Regions from separate parts of the Leucobacter sp. NPDC058333 genome, predicted to be linked through region 1. Evidence: predicted binding sites of a transcription regulator. Region 1 holds the regulator's gene; the other holds the start of a gene.
The links. Region 1 encodes HrcA, which represses chaperone genes, less so after heat shock. Its sites were predicted from a motif close to TTNGCACTCGNNNNNNNCGAGTGCNAA; they were not measured.
Positions count from the first base shown of each region.

Region 2: a site for HrcA is predicted at 7,222-7,248, ahead of groL (chaperonin GroEL). Genes of this name have one in related genera too.

Region 1 is NZ_JBHXHV010000003.1:473,656-483,076, forward strand. It holds gene ACFWHR_RS12695 (16S rRNA (uracil(1498)-N(3))-methyltransferase) at 1-478, opposite strand, end outside; gene dnaJ (molecular chaperone DnaJ) at 481-1,587, opposite strand; gene hrcA (heat-inducible transcriptional repressor HrcA) at 1,648-2,685, opposite strand; gene hemW (radical SAM family heme chaperone HemW) at 2,746-3,972, opposite strand; gene ACFWHR_RS12715 (DUF1990 family protein) at 4,012-4,983, opposite strand; gene lepA (translation elongation factor 4) at 4,980-6,833, opposite strand; gene ACFWHR_RS12725 (MOSC domain-containing protein) at 6,932-7,792, shown strand; gene rpsT (30S ribosomal protein S20) at 7,954-8,214, shown strand; gene holA (DNA polymerase III subunit delta) at 8,266-9,303, opposite strand; gene ACFWHR_RS12740 (zinc-binding dehydrogenase) at 9,357-9,421, opposite strand, start outside.
Region 2 is NZ_JBHXHV010000001.1:894,620-904,040, forward strand. It holds gene ACFWHR_RS04130 (HtaA domain-containing protein) at 1-2,026, shown strand, start outside; gene ACFWHR_RS04135 (HtaA domain-containing protein) at 2,103-3,107, shown strand; gene ACFWHR_RS04140 (hemin ABC transporter substrate-binding protein) at 3,104-4,240, shown strand; gene ACFWHR_RS04145 (FecCD family ABC transporter permease) at 4,248-5,318, shown strand; gene ACFWHR_RS04150 (heme ABC transporter ATP-binding protein) at 5,315-6,136, shown strand; gene ACFWHR_RS04155 (LytR C-terminal domain-containing protein) at 6,243-7,100, shown strand; gene groL (chaperonin GroEL) at 7,320-8,942, shown strand; gene ACFWHR_RS04165 (hypothetical protein) at 9,159-9,421, opposite strand, start outside.

The DNA of each region.
Region 1 (9,421 bases):
TGCTGGCTCGCATCGACTGCTTCGCCGCTTCTCGAGCGATGCGTCGCCACTTCGCGAGGCCCTTTGCCGTCTTCTCGCCACCGCCAGCGCCATCCCAGCGCGACACCGAACGAGTTGCCTGCCAGGGCGCGATGGCGTCGACCCCGAATTCGGTGGCCTGTTCGACGGCTCGTTCATCGCGGTCGCCCTTGGCGAGGGCCTGCACCAGCGTCAACCGCGGGAGGGTCTCTCGCCCGCCGCGCTCAGCCTGCGCACCGTGAAGAAGTCGCTCGACGCGCACACTGAAGCGATCTTTTGCAACGTCTTCGACCGTGCCCTCACCGAGCACCCCAGCGCCATTGCCGACCTTCGTGCGCTCCCCCACTCGCAACCGGCTCACGCGCACCGCGTGCCGCGCTTCGTCACCGATGATTTCAACGAGTGACCCGGGCTCGAAGCTCGAGCCCGCAAGGTCCTCGCGGTAGTAGAGGTGCGCCAAGGTTAGCCCTGACGGAAGAAGCGGTCGCGAATCTTGCCGAAGAATCCCTGATGGAATTCGCCAAGGTGCGGCGCCTCGTCCTTGCGCAACGAGGCGAGCTGGCGCACCAGATCTTTCTCGCGGTTCGAGAGCTTCGTCGGCGTCGCGACCTGCACTGCGATCTTCAGGTCGCCGCGCGTGGTGCTGCGGAGGCCCTGAATACCGCGGCCTCGCACCGTGAGCATGTCGCCCGACTGCACGCCGGGCTCGACCTCAACCTCAACCTCGCCGTCGAGACCCGTGAGTTTCGCGTCAGCTCCGAGAATCGCGTCGGTCATCGACAGCTGCATCGTGCAGAGCAGGTCATTGCCGTCGCGGCTGAAGATGTCGTGGTGCATCACGCGGAATTCGATGAACAGGTCACCGTTCGGCCCGCCACCTGGGCCGACCTCGCCGCCGCCGCGCATCTGCAGACGCGTGCCGGTATCGATGCCGGAGGGAACGTCGATCGGGAACGTGCGCCGCTCGCGAACGCGACCCTTGCCCGCACACTCGACGCATGGGTTTTCGATGATCGTGCCATACCCCTGGCAGCTGCCGCACGGGTGCATCGTGACGACGTTACCGAACAGCGAACGCACCTGACGCTGCACCTGCCCCTGGCCTCCGCACACATCGCAGGTTACGGGATGCGTGCCGGGCTGGCAGCAGCTGCCCTGGCAGACCTCACAGAGCACCGCAGTATTGACCGTGATCTCGCGCTGGGTACCGAAGATGACGTCTTCGAGGGACACGTCGACGCGAATCATCGCGTCATCGCCGCGCTCGGAGCGCGATCGAGGGCCGCGCTGGCCGCCACCGAAGCCGCCGCCTCCCCCGAAGAACGTTTCGAAGATGTCGCCGAAGCCCGCGGCACCGCCCGCCTGCGATCCGCCCATGTCGTAACGCTGGCGCTGCTCGGGATCACTCAGCACGTCGTACGCGTGGGTCACGCCCTTGAACTGCTCTGACGCCTCCTCGCTCGGATTCACGTCAGGGTGCAACTGACGCGCGAGGCGCCGGTAGGCCTTTTTGATCTCTTCGGGGGTCGCCTCGCGGGTCACACCGAGCGTCTCGTAATGATCGGCCACGCTGTTTTGCTCCTCAGGTTCAGTAGATTGAGTCGTTGAAAAGGGTGGGAAGAGCGGCGGCTACCGCTCCTCCCCCAGGAATCTGTTGAGGTACCGCGCCACAGCACGCACGGTTGCGATGTTGCCCGCGTAATCCATGCGCAGCGGCCCGAGCACCCCAAGCTTCGAAACGGCGATGCCGTCTTCGTAGTTTGAGGCGATGATCGACGTCTCAGAGAGGCCATAGGCCTCGTTCTCGCGTCCGATCGACGCGGACACATCGCGACCGTCGTGCACCAGTTCGCCGAACAGCCGCAGGAGTGTGACCTGCTCTTCGATCGCATCAAGCACGACGGGCAGTGAGCCCGCGAACTCGCCATCGGTACGCGAGAGGTTCGCAGCACCGGCGACCGCGATGCGATCGGTGCGGTTCGCCTGCAACTGACCCAGCACGACCGCGAGCACGCGGCGCATCAGATCAATCTCGTCGGGCTCCGACCACTCCGCGAGGTCGGCCTCCAGCGTCGCGAGCGCCGCCGTAGCCGTTTCCAGATCATTGCCGATCGCGACATCGGCGATGCGCTGGCGCAGCCCGCGCACCCAGGCCTCGGTGACGCGAGATGCAGGCAGCCAGGCCACCTGCTGCTCGACGACGCCGCTACCCAAAATGAGCACGCTGAGCACTCGGTCTTCTCCGATGGCAACGAGGTCGATGTGTCGCACCACCGTGCGCCGCAGCGACGGATACTGCGCCACCGCAACCTGATTCGTGAGCTGGGACAGCATGCGCACGGTGCGTGCCATGACGTCGTCGAGATCGGACGATTCACCGAGGAAGCGCTCGATTGCAGCGCGCTGCGCCGCGGTCAACGGACGAATACGCGCGAGCGTATCGACGTACAGGCGGTACCCCTTGTCAGTGGGCACACGACCCGACGAGGTGTGGGGCTGCGCGATCAGCTCGTCTTCTTCAAGCAGGGCCATATCGTTGCGGATCGTCGCAGCTGACACGCCGAAGCTGTGCCGATCTACGATCGCCTTCGAGCCGACGGGTTCGTTCGACGACACATAGTCGCTCACGATCGCGTGCAGCACCGCGAGGCTGCGCTCCGAAACCATCGCCCCTCCTGACCCTGGCACTCACTTGTTCCGAGTGCTAAGTCTAGCGCAGCCGAAACGTCACGATCCGAGTAAGCGATGCACAACGGTGTCCGCAAGGAGTCTGCCTCGCAGGGTCGGGATCACGCGCCCGCGAATCGCGGCGCGTCCGTCAAGCAACCCGTCTGCGATGAGTTGCGGGATGGCTCGGCGCTCCTCCCCCGTCAACACGTCAGATGGGAGACCCTCGGCGATCCTCGTCTCGAGCAGGATGCGCTCTTCTCGACGCGATTCAGCAGCCAGTGTTTCGCGGGAGTGAGACGGTGATACGCCCTGAGCGATACGCTGCGCGTAGGCGCCCGGATGCTTCACATTCCACCACCGCACACCGCCAACGTGGCTGTGCGCGCCGGGGCCTGCCGCCCACCAGTCCTCGCCCGTCCAGTACGACAGGTTATGGCGAGACCGCGTCTCGGGAGTGCGCGACCAGTTGCTGATCTCGTACCAGGAGAAGCCAGCCGCGGCGAAGCGCGCATCAGCGAGCTCGTACATCTCAGCGTGCAGATCTTCATCGGGTTCTGGCACCTCTCCCCGACGAATCTGAGCCGCAAGCTTCGTGCCACGCTCGACGATCAGCGCGTACGCCGAGATGTGGTCTGGCGCGCAGGCGAGCGCCGCGTCGATCGAGCGTTCCCAGTCGGCGAGGCTCTCTCCTGGCGTGCCATAGATGAGATCAACGCTCACCTGTAGCCCGGCGTCGCGCGCCCACTGCGTGACGAGCGGCACCCGCTCGGGTGTGTGGGTACGGTCAAGCGTCGCGAGCACGTGCGGCACCGCCGATTGCATGCCGAAGCTCACGCGAGTGAAGCCCGCTGCCGCAAGCGTCTGCAGGTACTCGGCATCGACCGAATCGGGGTTCGCCTCGGTCGTCACCTCGGCCCCAGGTTCCAAGCCCCACTCCGCGCGAATGCGACCCAGCATGCCTGCCAGGTCTGACGCTGGCAACAGCGTGGGGGTGCCACCGCCGAAGAACACCGTCGAGACCTGTCGTTTGGGAAGCCCAGCTCGCCGCAGCACGCCGGCGCCCAGCGCAAGCTCAACGCCCACCTGGGCAGCGTAGTCGCCGCGGGTCGTGCCGCCGAGTTCGCTCGCGGTGTACGTGTTGAAGTCGCAGTACCCGCAGCGCACCCGGCAGTAGGGCACGTGCACGTAGACCCCGAAGTTGCGGGACTCGGCTCCCTCCGCCACCTCGGGAGGCAGCGAGCCGTCTTCGGGAGCCGGATCACCCTCAGGCAGCGCGCTTGGCACCGAGAGTCCTCTCGCGGTCACGCGCCGCGGACGACACGCTCACTGGCGTTTGCTCGGCCGACGCTTGTGAGTGGACACTGCCGGTTCGGGCTCTGGTTCGGCTTCTGGCGCGGGCGCAAGTTCTGGCTCGGGCGCAGGCTCAGGCTCAGGCGCAAGTTCTGGCTCAGGCGCAGGCGCAGGCGCAGGCGCAGGCGCGGGCGCGTTCTCGGATTCCGTACTGAGCGGGGATTCAGGCGGAGTCTCTGGCTCCGTCTCCTGAGCCACTGCGGCCTCCGACTCCTCGGCCACTGCTGGCTCCGATTCGGGCGTCGCAACCGTCGAGATGTCCGCTTCCGGTTCGGCATCCGATCCCAGTCCCTGGACCGGCTGCGCACCCGGTGCGAGCGCAGCCAGGTGGAGTTTCACTGCGTCGAGAGCGGTACGCACGTCGGCGCGTCCGCGGAGACCGAGCAGGCCGTTCTTCGGTGCTGCGACGAATCCGCGCGCCACCGCCCACACCGTGTCGTCCGCGCGAAACTCGATGACGAAGCGCTGCTCGCCAACGGCGCCAGCCTCGTCGCACGTACCCCAGGCGAATCCAACGCGGCGTTCCTCGTCAACGGTGTAGATCACCAGAACGCTGCGGGGATCCTGACCTTCGGTGTGCAGCACCGCGGTTGTCCCGGCGACGAGGTAGGGTTCACCGTCTGGGCCGAACTGCTCTTCGATTTCGCTCGCGGCTTCGGGTATGCCGTCGTCCGTGAAGCTCGGACCCACGTATTCCGATCCGGACCCGCGCACAATGTCGGTGACGCGCACTCCGGCGCCGCGCTGGGCGCCCCAGGTCATCAACAGGCTCGACGCGATCAGGAATCGCTCCTGGCCGCTGCCGAGACGCAGTTCCTCTTCGTAGGGCGTCATGCCTTCGGGCGGATAACGCACGATGTCAGGATCTTTCGAGGCACCAACGGCGGCATACGCGACCGGCATCTCAACGTGGCTACTGCGGCGGGGCGGCTGTTCTTTGCTCATCGCTTCGAACCTTCCTTACCCTCCACATCCCCGGAGAGCGCCGCGATGAATGCCTCCTGGGGCACCTCGACGCGTCCCACCATTTTCATGCGCTTCTTGCCCTCTTTCTGCTTTTCAAGCAGCTTCCGCTTACGACTGATATCGCCGCCGTAGCATTTCGCGAGCACGTCCTTGCGGATCGCGCGAATCGTCTCTCGGGCGATCACGCGTGCACCGATGGCGGCCTGAATTGGCACCTCAAACTGCTGACGCGGGATGAGCTTGCGCAGGCGTTCGGCCATCATCGTGCCGTACGAGTAGGCGTTGTCGCGGTGCACGATCGCACTGAACGCGTCGACTGCCTCACCCTGCAGCAGGATGTCGACCTTCACGAGATCCGCCTCTTGATCACCCATTGGCTCGTAGTCGAGGCTCGCGTACCCCTGCGTGCGGCTCTTGAGGTGATCAAAGAAGTCGAACACAATCTCGCCGAGCGGGATGCTGTAGCGCAGTTCCACACGCTCACCGAGGTACTCCATTCCGAGCAGATTTCCGCGGCGGCTCTGGCAGAGTTCCATGATCGCGCCGACATAGTCCTTCGGGGCGAGGATCGCGGTCTTCACCACGGGCTCACGCACGCTGGAAATTTTTCCGTCGGGATACTCTGACGGGTTCGTCACCGTGATCTCGCGGCCGTCGTCGGTCGTGACCTGATAGATCACGCTCGGGGCCGTAGCAATCAGGTCGAGATCGAACTCGCGCCGCAGGCGCTCAGAAATGATCTCGAGGTGCAGGAGCCCAAGGAAGCCGCATCGGAAACCGAATCCGAGCGCCACAGAGGTTTCGGGTTCGTACTGCAGAGCAGCGTCTTCAAGCTTCAGCTTGTCGAGAGCCTCGCGCAGAACCGGGTAATCGCTGCCGTCGAGCGGGTACAGGCCCGAGAAGACCATCGGTTTCGGATCGGTGTACCCGGGCAGTGCGACCGTCGCCGGGTTGCGCTTCGCCGTGACCGTGTCGCCGACCTTCGAAAGTCGAACGTCTTTTACGCCGGTAATCAGGTACCCGACCTCGCCAACGGCGAGACCCTTCGTCGGGGTCGGTTCGGGGGCGGAGACGCCCACCTCGAGCGCTTCGTGCTCGGAACCGGTCGACATCATCTGGACCTTCTCGCGCGGTGACAGCTTGCCGTCGATCATGCGCACGTAGGTCACTACGCCGCGGTAGGCGTCGTAGACGGAGTCGAAGATCATGGCTCGGGGCGGTCCGTCGGCATTGCCGACCGGTGCTGGGATGCGCTGCACGACGAGGTCGAGCAACTCTTCAACGCCGGCGCCCGTCTTGCCGGACACCTTGAGAATGTCGTCGGGATTGCCGCCGATGAGATCGGAAATCTCGCGCGCTACCCGCTCGGGGTCAGCGGCCGGGAGATCAATCTTGTTGAGCACCGGGATGATCTCAAGATCGTTCTCCATGGCGAGGTAGAGGTTCGCAAGTGTCTGTGCCTCTATGCCCTGTGCCGCATCAACGAGCAGGATCGCACCCTCGCACGCGGCGAGTGAGCGGGATACCTCGTAGCTGAAGTCGACGTGCCCTGGGGTGTCAATCATGTTGAGGGCGAAGTCGCCCGCGTCGGTCTGCCAGTGCATGCGCACGGCCTGCGATTTGATGGTGATGCCGCGCTCGCGCTCGATATCCATGCGGTCGAGGTACTGGGCCCGCATCTCGCGGTCGGGAACGGTGCCCGTCACCTGCAACATGCGGTCGGCGAGCGTCGACTTACCGTGGTCGATGTGCGCGATGATGCAGAAGTTGCGAATCATCGCGGGGTCGGTCGACGCCGGAGCTGGGGGGTTCATGCTGCGTGGAGACATTGTTCGCAATTATCGCACGCGCCGGGCGCAAACCACGCGCCGGACACCAAGCGCGTCGAACGCGGCCCTGACAATCCCGGATCTGCGACAATACCCGCATGCCTCGCGTCGCCGCCCTGTACCGCCATCCCGTCAAGGGCTTCACCCCTGAGTTGCGCACGCAGCTGACGATTCAGCGCGACGGTCGGGTGTTGGGCGACCGGGTGCTCGCTTTCCGGTTCGCCGAAGCAGCGAGCCCCGAGAAACGCGACGGCCTTGACTATTGGCCGAAAGCGCGGGGGCTGTCGCTCCAGGATTTTCCGGCACTTGCGGCGCTCCGCCTCAGCTACGACGAGGTCACTCGTCGGCTCGACGTCTCGCACGCGGGATCCCGAATCGTGGAAGCGGGGCTCGATACCGAGGGGCGCCAGCATCTCGTCGACGCCGTGACGGCATTCGTGCTCGACAGTGCTCAGTCGACACGGCTTGGGCGCCCGGGCCGGTTGCCGCTCGTACTCGTTGGCGACGGTGTCCACTCGCGATTTCAGGATCGCGCCCAGGGCTACGTGTCTGTGCATAGTGAAGCGAGCGTGCGCGCGCTCGCGGATGCACTCGCGAGCGATGGCGGTGAGTCGCTCGACATTGATAGTCGTCGCTTCCGGTCGAACATTGTCATCGAAGGTCTCGATGCGTGGGACGAGCTGGCCTGGCAGGGGCGCATTCGCATCGGCACGCTCGAATTTCGCGCCGCCGCCCCGATCGTGCGCTGTCTCGCAACGCACGCCAACCCCGACACAGGCGAGCGCGATGCCCGCGTGTTGACCACCCTCACGAAGCGTTTCGGTCAGCAAGAACCCACACTCGGCAGGCTCCTGTTGCCCGCCGCACTGCACGAGCCGATGCCAGCGGGTACCTCGCTAGGCACGGCGGTGTGGGGCACGGTCAGCGTCGGCGACGAGGTCGAACTCCTTGACGAGTGAGTCGAGCAGCGCCGCACGCAACTGAAACCCCTGTGATCGCCGCCGACTTCTGATAGAGTTGGTTCTTGGCTTGCGTGTGGTCTTCACCACACAACCCGCAAGGTGCCCTCTCTCACCGTGCGGAACATCCCGTCAACCGGATCTAAAGGACACTTTTACACGTGGCAAATATTAAGTCGCAGATCAAGCGCATCAAGACCAACCAAAAGGCGACTGACCGCAACAAGGCGTACAAGAGCGAGCTCCGCACCGTTGTGCGCGCTGCGCGCGAAGCTATCGCCGGTGGCGATAAGGCCGTTGCAGAAGCAAAGCTGAAGACCGCTGGTCGCAAGCTGGACAAGGCAGCCTCGAAGGGTGTCATCCACAAGAACCAGGCAGCGAACCGCAAGTCGAAGCTTGCCGCTCAGGTGGCAGCGCTCTAACTCGCGCTCGCAGTCGATTCAGGCCCCGCTTCTGCGGGGCCTTTTTCGTGTCTAGACGCGGCCGCGCTTCGCAACAAACAGCAGGTATTTTTCGAGCGCGTACTCGGGATCGCGGCTGCCGCCCTTCAGGCGCCACTCCGTCTCCGCTGCCATATCGATCGCGCGTGCGAGGTCTTCTTCGCGCCAGCCGCGCACCTCGCGGAGAGCGCGATCGACCTGCCACGGCGCCATGCCCAGTTCCTTCGCGAGTTGGCCGCCGGATCCCCCAGCGCCGAACACCCGCGCCATCGCCCGCACCTTCATGTTGAGCGCCGCGAGCATCGGAATCGGATCGGTGCCGGTGGAGAACGCCTGGCGCAACAGCACCAGCGCATCCGCGGCGCGCCCTGCGGTTGCAGCGTCGGCAACGCGGAAGGCGTTCGTCTCGACACGACCCTCGGTCGCGCGGGTGACCTGGTCCTCGGTGATCCTCGTGCCGACATCAGAGACGAGCTGCCCGATCGCTCCCGCGAGTTCCCCGATGCCGCCGGAATAGGCGGCTGCGAGGTTGCGGGCGGCTCCGGGAGTCGCCTGGGCACCCAAGCGCCGGAACTCTGCCTGCACGAACGCGAGGCGATCCTGGTCCTTTTTCACCTCAGCGCACACGACCTCGATGCCGCCGCCAGCTCCGCCACGCACGAGGTCGAGCAGGGCCTTGCCGCGTTGACCACCCGAGTGCCTGAGCACGAGCGTTGTGTCATCAGCGGGTTGGGCAACGTATCGCTTCGCGTCCTCAAGGAACGCATCGGAGCACTTCTCGACGCCTTCGACGCGAATGAGCCGCGGCTCCGCAAAGAGCGACGGACTCGCGATCGTGAAGAGCTCGCCCGATGTGTAGGAGGCCGCGTCTACGTCGTGCACTTCAAGGTCTGAGTTGGCTTCGAGGAGCGCCGCTCGAATCGCCTGGCCCGCGCGGTCCGCGAGGAAGGATTCAGGCCCAGAAATCAGAACCACCGGTGCGGGGCGCACCTCGCTCCAGTCGATCTGCGGGATCTTCGCGCTCGCCCGCGAAGTCGTTGCCCGAGGGGCCGGTTTCCGTGCTGCTGCCACCCTTCCAGACTACCGGTCGCGAGGCATGGCGACGCCGCGCTTCGGGCCCCCGCTCACTGCACGTGCGCGCGGAGAGCCGTCGACGACCGCATCACAATCGCAACTTTTCCAGTGGTCC
Region 2 (9,421 bases), on a different contig from region 1:
CGGTAACTTCTACTCAGCAGACAGCGCGCAGCTCGATCCGCTCACGTTCTCTGCGACGCTACCCGAGGAGCCAGAGACACCCGGCCCATTGGCGACCACCTCGGCCCTCACTGCAAAGCCGAGTTCGCCGTATGCCGGGGCTGACGTGGCGTTGACTGCGACGGTGCAGCCGGCCGAGGTCGGTGGTGCCGTGCAGTTCACCGTGGGAGGCAAGGCCCTCGGTAACCCGGTACCGGTCGAGCAGGGCGTCGCCCAGAAGACTGTGCGGGCGACCGATGCTGCGACGTATCGGTACGGTGCGGTGTTCACGCCCACCGACGCCGCCGCGTACCGCGGCTCGAAGGCGACGGCTCCCGATGTCGTGCTCTCCGAAGAGGTCACGGGCACGCAGGGCACACTGCAGTGGGGCGTCAAGAAGTCGTTCAGAAGCTACGTCGTTGGCCCGATCGCCGGGGGCTCCATCGCGCCCTCGGGAGGCGCTACGCAGTCGAAAAACAACGGCGTGTTCAGCTTCCCCCAGGCATCGCGAACCGGCTGGAACGGCACCACCGGCTCCGTGCAATACGCGGGCAACATTAACTTCAGCGGTCACCACGGACAGATGGACGTCGACCTGCGGAACCCGACTATCGTCGTGAAGAACGCGAAGTCTGCCGAGCTGCAGATCCCGTTGAACGGCAAGTCCATCGCGCTCGCCGATATCGACCTGTCGAAGGCCGAGCGCGCAACGCTCCCGGGCGGCGCAGTGAAATTCACGCACGCGACGACACAACTCACCCGCGCCGGGGCGACGCAATTTTTCGTGAACGACGTCGGCGAGGGCCCGGGCTCGTTCTACAGCGAGGGTGACGAACTCGACGAACTCACGTTCATCATCGGCACCGACAGCGGCACTCAGCCGACGCCCGATACGGGGTCGAAACCGAAACCGAAACCGAAGCCCGGTGCAAAGCCGACCGCCCCTGTGCAACCCGTCGCGACAGACAGCGCTGCCGCCGGTTCGCTGTCGTGGAGCGTCTCGAACGCTTTCGTCGCGTACACCACCTGCGCGAACAAGGAAGCGTACGGTTACTCCCACTGCGCGAAGGGCAGCATCGAGACGAACGGTGTTGGCGCGGGTTACCTCTTTCCCCAGGCCGCCAGTTCGAGCTGGGATCGCGCCAGCCAGACGGGCACAGTCGCCTACAGTGGCACGGTCGCATTCCGGGGCTACGGCATGACCATGTTCAACGTCGCGAATCCGTCCATCACGGTCACGAGCCCGACCAGCGCGACAATCGCAACCGGCAATGGCACATCATTCGGGGCTGGCAGTTATCAGCTCGACCTCGGCAGTGCCAGCAAGACGGTCGGCGCGAACGGTGAAGTCACGTGGAGCAACGTGCCCGTTCTCGGTGCACTGAGTAGCGGGGGAGCGGGCGGCAGCGGCGCGCGGCCGATCAGTCTCGACCCGCTCACGTTCACGGTCGGCGCTGAGTCTCAGGTGAGCTACGGCTCGACCGCGGCCGGTGCAGACACGAAGAAGTACACGGCCGCGAAGACTGTCCCGGCGACCACGGGCGTCACCGTGCTCACTCACGCCGACAAGCTCAAGCCGGGCGGGCGCATCGAGATCGAGGCCGCGGGCTTCGACCCCGACGACGAGGGTGTGCTGGTCGTGCTCTACTCCGATCCGATCGTGCTCGACGAGAAGGCCAGCGCTGACAAGAACGGCGTCGTACGTTGGTCGGGCAAGCTCCCCGACGATGTGACGGGCACGCACACCATCACGGTGCAGGGCAGCACCAACGCTGGCGCGGTCATCGATATCGTCGAACCGAAGCCGAAGAAATCTGCCCGATCCGCCGCAGTCGACGCGCAGTCAGCGCCCGGGCAGGTCGCGCGCGATCGCGTTACCTCCGCGGGATTCCTCCCCGCTTCGAGCGGCATGGCAGTGTGGGAGTGGTGGGTCAGCGCTGGTGGCCTCGCGGCAATTGCTGCCTGCATGACGGTGCTCACGATCCGCCAGCGTCGCACCGCGGGCTAGCTGCCCGGCTCGGCACACCCCGCTCACTTCAATCCAGCTCACTCACCCGTTCCACAATCCGCCAGGAGGCCCATCCGTGAATGCCCACTTCCGCCGCTCCGGAGCACTGCTCGGAGGAGCCGCGATCATTGGTGGGCTGCTGCTTGCGCCTTCGGCCGCGCAGGCGGGGCCTGTTCGCGCGGAGCTCGTGCGCGCAGAGGGAGAGGCCGGCGGCACCTGCGAGGTGACCGCTGGCAGCCTCGCGTGGGGCGTCAAAGAGAGTTTCCGCGCATACATCAGCGGCAGCATCGCGAATGGCTCCTGGGAGACCGGCGACGGCGCGAGCTACGAGACGCCACTGTTCACGTGGAGCGGTGCGACCGGCAGCATTGACCCCGCGACAGGTGAGGGCAGCGTCTCGTTCACCGGTAGCGTGCACTTCACGGGTCACGACGGTGTGCTCGACCTGACGCTCGCCAACCCGACGATCGAGTTCGAGGGCGACGGAAAAGCGGCGCTGCTGCTCGACGCACGCAGCACCGATATGGAGGGCGAGGTCGCACTCGACGCGAAACAGGAGTGGGTAGGCGACGTCATCGTGCCGGAGCAGCTGCCCGTCTCCGACAGTGCGTTCGCCGCTGACAAGCTGCCGACCACCCTCACGAACTCGGGAGCGAAGGCGTTTGCCGGCTTCTACGAGGGAGGTGTCGACCTCGACCCCATCGCCCTCGACGTGCAGTTTGCGAGTTGCGATGACGCCAATGGAGCCGCTGCCGGCACCGAGTCTGGCGCATCCGCCGACCCGCCGGGAGAGCCGACCACGGCTCCCAGTGACCCTGCAGCAGCGCCGGTCGAGGCGTCGCCGCAGATCCCGTGGCTGCCCATCATCATCGGTGGCGTAGCGATCCTCGTCATCGGTGTTACCGGCGGCATGCTACTTGCGGGTCGCAAGCCCCAGCAGTCATCGGAGGCCGCTCCGGGTGCTTCGGATGCTCCGAGCGCGCCGGTTGCTCCGGCTGCCGAGCCGGGCGACTCGACGCCCGAGGTGCCTGAAGCGCCTGAAGGACCTGAGGCGCCTGAGGCGCCCGGGGCGCAGCGATGATGCGCGCGCGGCGCGCTGCCGCAGCCGCCGCGGCGCTCGTCGCGGGGGTGCTCCTGCTCGCTGCGTGTGCGAGCCCCTCCGCAGGCGGCGGTGGCGCGGACGGTGGCGCGGAGGGCGACACCGCGCCATCGACCACCTCATCGGTGCCGCTTGCTGAACTCTCAACTCTGGATGATCCGAAATCGTATGAGGGGCCCTCGACTGCAGTGCTGGGGCACTCCGAAATTGAGCCCGTCGCCGATAATCCGGCGCAGAGTTTTCCCGTGACCGTGCCTTCGTACGCGAACGATGGCACGTCGACTGACGTGACAATTGAACAGACGGACAGCGTCGTCGCGGCTGACCTTGGCGGCAACATCTCGGTGACGGTCGCCGGGCTCGGGTTCGCCGACAGCCTCGTCGGAGTCGATCAGTCGACCACCCTGAAGAGCCTTGACGGCCTGCCCCGCGTCACGAGCGGCGGCCACACAGTGAACGCCGAGGCCATCATCGACCTGCACCCCGACGTCGTTATCACTGATGGCACAGTCGGCCCTCGTGACGTCATCGAACAGCTGGAAGACGTGGGCATCACGGTCGTGTTCGTGCAGAACGACCCGTCGTTCGCTGGCGCAGAAGACCTCGCGCGTCAGGTCGCCGCGATCTACGGCAGCCCCGAGGCTGGGGAGCAACTCGCTGACCGCATCGCCGACGAGGTCGCGGCGAAGACCGCCGAAATCTCCCAGATCGCACCGGCGAAACCCGCCGACAAACTGCGTATCGCGTTTGTCTACCTGCGCGGCACAGCCGGCGTCTACTATCTCTTCGGCAAGGAGTCGGGCGCCGATCAACTCATCGACGCGCTCGGCGGCATCGACGTCGCGACCGATATGGGGTGGGACGGGATGAAGCCGATGACTGATGAAGCACTCGTGAAAGCCAACCCTGATCTCATTCTCGTGATGTCTGACGGCCTCGAATCGGTCGGCGGCGTCGACGGGCTACTTGAAGAGAAGCCTGCGATCGCTGTGACGACCGCGGGAGAGCGTCGCCGATTCGTGGACATGGAAGACGGCACGGTACTCTCATTCGGGCCACGCTCGGCCGATATTCTTGACGCTCTCGCCCGTGCGGTGTACGCCCCCGAAAGTTAAGAGCACAGTGACGAACACCACCCAGAAGGCCGTCGGCCGCCGCAGCGCGGGCCGCGGGGCAATCGTCATAGTCGCTGCGGTGGTCTTGCTCGTCGTCGGAATCATTCTGTCGGCGGGGCTTGGCCAGCTGTCGATCGGCCCCACCGATGTCATTGGCTCAATACTGCGCAAGGTCGGGATCACCAACGCCTGGGCGCCGACCGACGAACTCATGGACCGCACACTGTGGCAGATTCGTTTTCCCCGAGTCATCATGTCGCTGCTCGTCGGTGCTGCACTCGCCGTCGCGGGAGCCGTGATGCAGGCAATCTTTGGCAACCCGCTCGCGGAACCGGGCGTCGTCGGCGTCTCGTCGGGCGCGGCGCTTGGCGCCTCCGCATCGATCACGCTGGGTATCACTGCGTTCGGCGGCTGGACCGTGGCAATCTTCGCCTTTCTCGGTGGGCTTGCCGCGACGTTTATTGTCTATCTGACCGCCCGCGCGCAGGGGCGCACCGAGATCGTCACGCTGCTCCTCACGGGTGTCGCAATCAACGCGTTCGCTGGTGCGGGCATGGCGCTCTTCACGTTTATCGGGGACACGTCGAGCCGCGAACAGATTGTGTTCTGGCAGCTGGGTTCGCTGAACGGCTCGCGCTGGAACGAAGTTGCGATCGTCGCGGTGGTCGGAGCGGTGGCGGCGTTCGTTGCGATCGTGCTCGCGCACCAGTACGACCTGCTCTCGCTCGGAGATCGCACCGCATCCCACCTCGGCGTGCGTGTCGAGCGGCTGCGTATTGCCTCGATTGTGCTCGTCGCGCTGCTGACTGGCGTCGGCGTCGCGTTCGTCGGTGTGATCTCGTTCGTCGGCCTGGTCGTGCCGCACCTCATGCGCATGATGCTTGGGCCAGCGCACCGGCTGTTGCTGGTGTGTTCACTGCTCGGCGGCGCCGTGCTGCTGCTCTACGCCGATCTGCTCGCGCGCACGCTCGTCGATGGTGCCGACCTGCCGATCGGCATGCTCACCTCGCTCGTCGGCGGCCCCTTCTTCTTCTGGCTGATTCGGCGCAACCGTCGCCGCTCGGGAGGCTGGGCATGACCCCCATCGATGCGTCTGCAGCCGTGCCCACCGACCGCATCGGTAACGTGGCGCAGCAGGTTACCGGTGTGAGCTATCACGTCGGTTCAGTGCCGATCCTCTCGAACGTCACGCTCGACGTGCGCTACGGCGCGGTACTCGCCCTCGTCGGGCCGAACGGCGCCGGTAAATCGACGCTGCTCAGCGTGCTCTGCGGCGATATCGTGCCGACAACCGGGTCTGTCGCGTGCGACGGTCGTGCCCTCGGCGATTGGCCCGCGCGCGAACTTGCGCGGGCGCGCGCCGTGCTGCTGCAGTCGAACCAGGTCGCGTTCTCGTTCACGGCGCAGCAGGTGATCGATATGGGCCGCGCGCCCTGGATCGGTACACCGGAGGCCGACGAAGACGAGCGAGCCATTCGTGAAGCGACGGCCGCCGCCGACGTCGGGCACCTCACCGAGCGCGGTTTTCCCCACCTCTCCGGCGGCGAAAAGGCGCGCGTGTCGCTCGCTCGCGTGCTGGCGCAAGAAACCCGCATCGTGCTGCTCGACGAACCGACCGCGGCCCTCGACCTGAAGCACCAGGAGGCGGTGCTGCAGATCGCTCGGGCACTGGCCGAACAGGGTCGCGCCGTCATAGTGGTGTTGCACGACCTGTCGCTGGCCGGGGCGTACGCCGATGAGGTCGCGATTCTCGAGCGCGGATCGCTCGTGGCGCGCGGTACTCCGGGGCAGGTGCTGACTGAGCAGCGCATCGGAGAGGTCTACGGTGCACCCGTTCGGGTGATCCCGGACCCAGACACGGGCCGGCCGATCGTCATTCCGCGTCGCACGCACTAGCGCTGTCACCGTTCTGGCAGCTCTGCCACGATAGTGTGGGGGCATCTCGCGGCGTGCGAGTTCAACTTGACAGTACTGACCAGGGCGACATCTAAAGGGGTACCGCGTGGCGCGACGGAATGAGGCCGGGATCGAGAATCTCTCTGCCCGTCAGTCGTACCCTGAAGACCGCTTCGATCATGTGCGGCACACGGGCCGCGTCGGCGCTCATCGCGTCACGGCTCGCCCCCGCTACTTCTGGCAGTACCTGATTGCCGGTCTACTGGGCTTTGCGTTGCTCACTACGGTCGGCATCCTTGCGGTGCAGGGCATCGGAGGCACCGGCAAGCTGCCGCTCGCGCCATCGAGTACGAAGTCGGGTTCAGCTTCGCCGACCGCTACGGCCAAGCTCGACCCAGAAGCGACCATCGCGATCTTGAATGGTACGCCCACCGAGAACCTCGCGGCCGCGCTCGACAAGATCATCACTGACGAGCAGTGGGGCAAGATCGAATTCTCGGGGAGCGCAGCGACCACCGACGTCAAGATTTCTGCGGTGTTCTACTCCGATCCCGACGACGCCTCGGCCGCCGCTGGCCTCGCCGAGAAGCTCGGCGGCGTATCGACCTATACCTCGACCGACTACGAGTCGTACGGTGTGCGCCTCGTGGTGTTGCTGGGGGCCGACTACAAGGGCCCGGGTCTCGATGAGGCAGCGAAGATCAGCGAGGGCAACGCCGATAACGCGAGTAATGCAGAGGCTGACGGTGCCGCCGACGCCACGGCCACCGAGCCAGAGGTGAACCCGGAGACGGGTCGCCAGATCAACCCGGCGACGGGGCTCGACATCGATCCGGTCACGGGATGGGACATCGACGTCGCTACTGGGTTCCCGATCGATCCGGCAACCGGAGTGCCCACCGATCCCGCGACGATTCCGCCGGCAGATCCGGCTGCGGCCGACGCGACAGCCGCAGCGCAGTAGTTCGTTCGCCGTTCACTCCGCGTGTGCGCTAGTTCACTCTTGGTGTGCTCCGTTCCCTCCGTGTTCGCTCCGCGCGAGCAGACGCGCTTGCACTCCCCGGGGGAGAGTGCCAAAATGATTGTTAGCAGTCGATCCGACTGAGTGCTAAACATTCGTGCAATGGCGCCACGCGTCAGCACGATGCTCACCACATCGAAATCCTCCGGAGGGGCGAATTACATGGCAAAGATCATTGCGTTTAACGAGGAAGCGCGTCGTGGACTCGAACGGGGTCTGAACACGCTCGCTGACGCTGTGAAGGTGACGCTCGGCCCGCGCGGCCGCAACGTCGTACTGGAGAAGAAGTGGGGCGCACCCACGATCACCAACGACGGCGTCTCCATCGCCAAGGAAATTGAGCTCGACGACCCGTACGAGCGCATCGGCGCTGAACTCGTCAAGGAGGTCGCCAAGAAGACTGACGACGTCGCAGGCGACGGCACCACCACCGCGACCGTGCTCGCTCAGGCACTCGTGCGCGAGGGTCTGCGCAACGTCTCGGCCGGTAGCGATCCCATCGCAATCAAGAAGGGCATCGAGAAGGCTGTCGCAGCCGTCTCGGCGAAGCTCCTCGAGAACGCTCAGGAGATCGAGACCACCGATCAGATTGCGGCCACCGCCTCGATCTCGGCAGCTGACGAGCAGATCGGTCAGCTCATCGCCGAGGCCATCGACAAGGTTGGCAAGGAGGGCGTTGTCACCGTAGAGGAGTCGAACACCTTCGGCACCGAGCTTGAACTGACCGAGGGCATGCGCTTCGACAAGGGCTACCTGTCGGCATACTTCGTCACCGACGCTGACCGCCAGGAGGCCGTCTTCGAGGATCCCTACATCCTCATTGTCAACAGCAAGGTCTCGAACATCAAGGACCTGCTCCCCGTCGTTGACCCGGTGATCCAGTCGGGCAAGCAGCTGCTCATCCTCGCGGAAGACGTCGAGGGCGAGGCGCTCGCAACGCTCGTGCTGAACAAGATCCGCGGCATCTTCAAGTCGGCAGCCGTCAAGGCTCCGGGCTTCGGCGATCGTCGCAAGGCCATGCTGCAGGACATCGCGATCCTCACGGGCGGCCAGGTCATCTCGGAAGAGGTCGGCCTCAAGCTCGAGAACGCAACGCTCGACATGCTCGGCACCGCGCGCAAGGTCATCATCACCAAGGACGAGACCACCATCGTTCAGGGTGGCGGCGACGAAGAGGCCATCCAGGGCCGCGTCACGCAGATCCGTCGCGAGATCGACAACACCGACAGCGACTACGACCGTGAGAAGCTGCAGGAGCGCCTCGCGAAGCTCGCCGGTGGCGTCGCCGTCATCAAGGCTGGCGCAGCGACCGAGGTCGAGCTCAAGGAGCGCAAGCACCGCATCGAAGACGCAGTTCGCAACGCGAAGGCTGCTGTCGACGAGGGTGTGCTGCCCGGCGGTGGCGTCGCGCTTATCCAGGCTGGCAAGGACGTCTTCGACGCGCTCGAGCTCTCGGGCGACGAGGCAGTCGGCGCTCGCATCGTGCAGGTCGCCATCGAGGCTCCGCTGCGTCAGATCGCGCTCAACGCTGGCCTTGAGCCGGGCGTCGTCGCCGATCGCGTGGCAAACCTGCCGATCGGTCACGGCCTGAACGCCGCGACCGGCGAGTACGGCGATCTCGTGGCTCAGGGCATCCTGGACCCGGCAAAGGTCACCCGCTCGGCGCTGCAGAATGCAGCCTCGATCGCTGGTCTCTTCCTCACCACCGAGGCCGTCGTCGCCGACAAGCCGGAGCAGGCTTCGGCTGCTCCTGCCGGTGACCCGACCGGTGGCATGGACTTCTAAGTCCTCCTCCTCATGCAGGGGTCGCGCCTTCGGGCGCGGCCCCTGCATGCGTTTACGCGCCCGTGCGCCCGCGTATCCCCGCCCAGCCCGCCAGCCCGCGCGCCCCGCCCGTCCTCCCCGCCCGCCGGGCGCCCGGCGAGCGTACGCAGATGGTCGCTATTCGGGTGGGTTTGAGTCCATTTGCGTACGCTCGATGTATGTTTCCGTACGCGCGGGCTAGTAGGGGGACGAGAAGTGGCGGGTCAGAGGGCGGTCTAGGGTGCGAGGGCGTTCTTCGAGGAACTCGCACAGCGCTCGCCGAGTGCCTGGCAGTGCGTGTTCGTGGAAGTCTTCGTAATGCGTGCGTTTGACCTCGTACCCTTCTCGTCGCGCCAGATTGAGACGGGCCTCGTCTCGTAGATACTGCCTGCGATCGGTGCGGTGCTGCTCGCCGTCGTACTCGAGGATGCGTTGCTTCTGGCGGTCAATCGCATCGAACC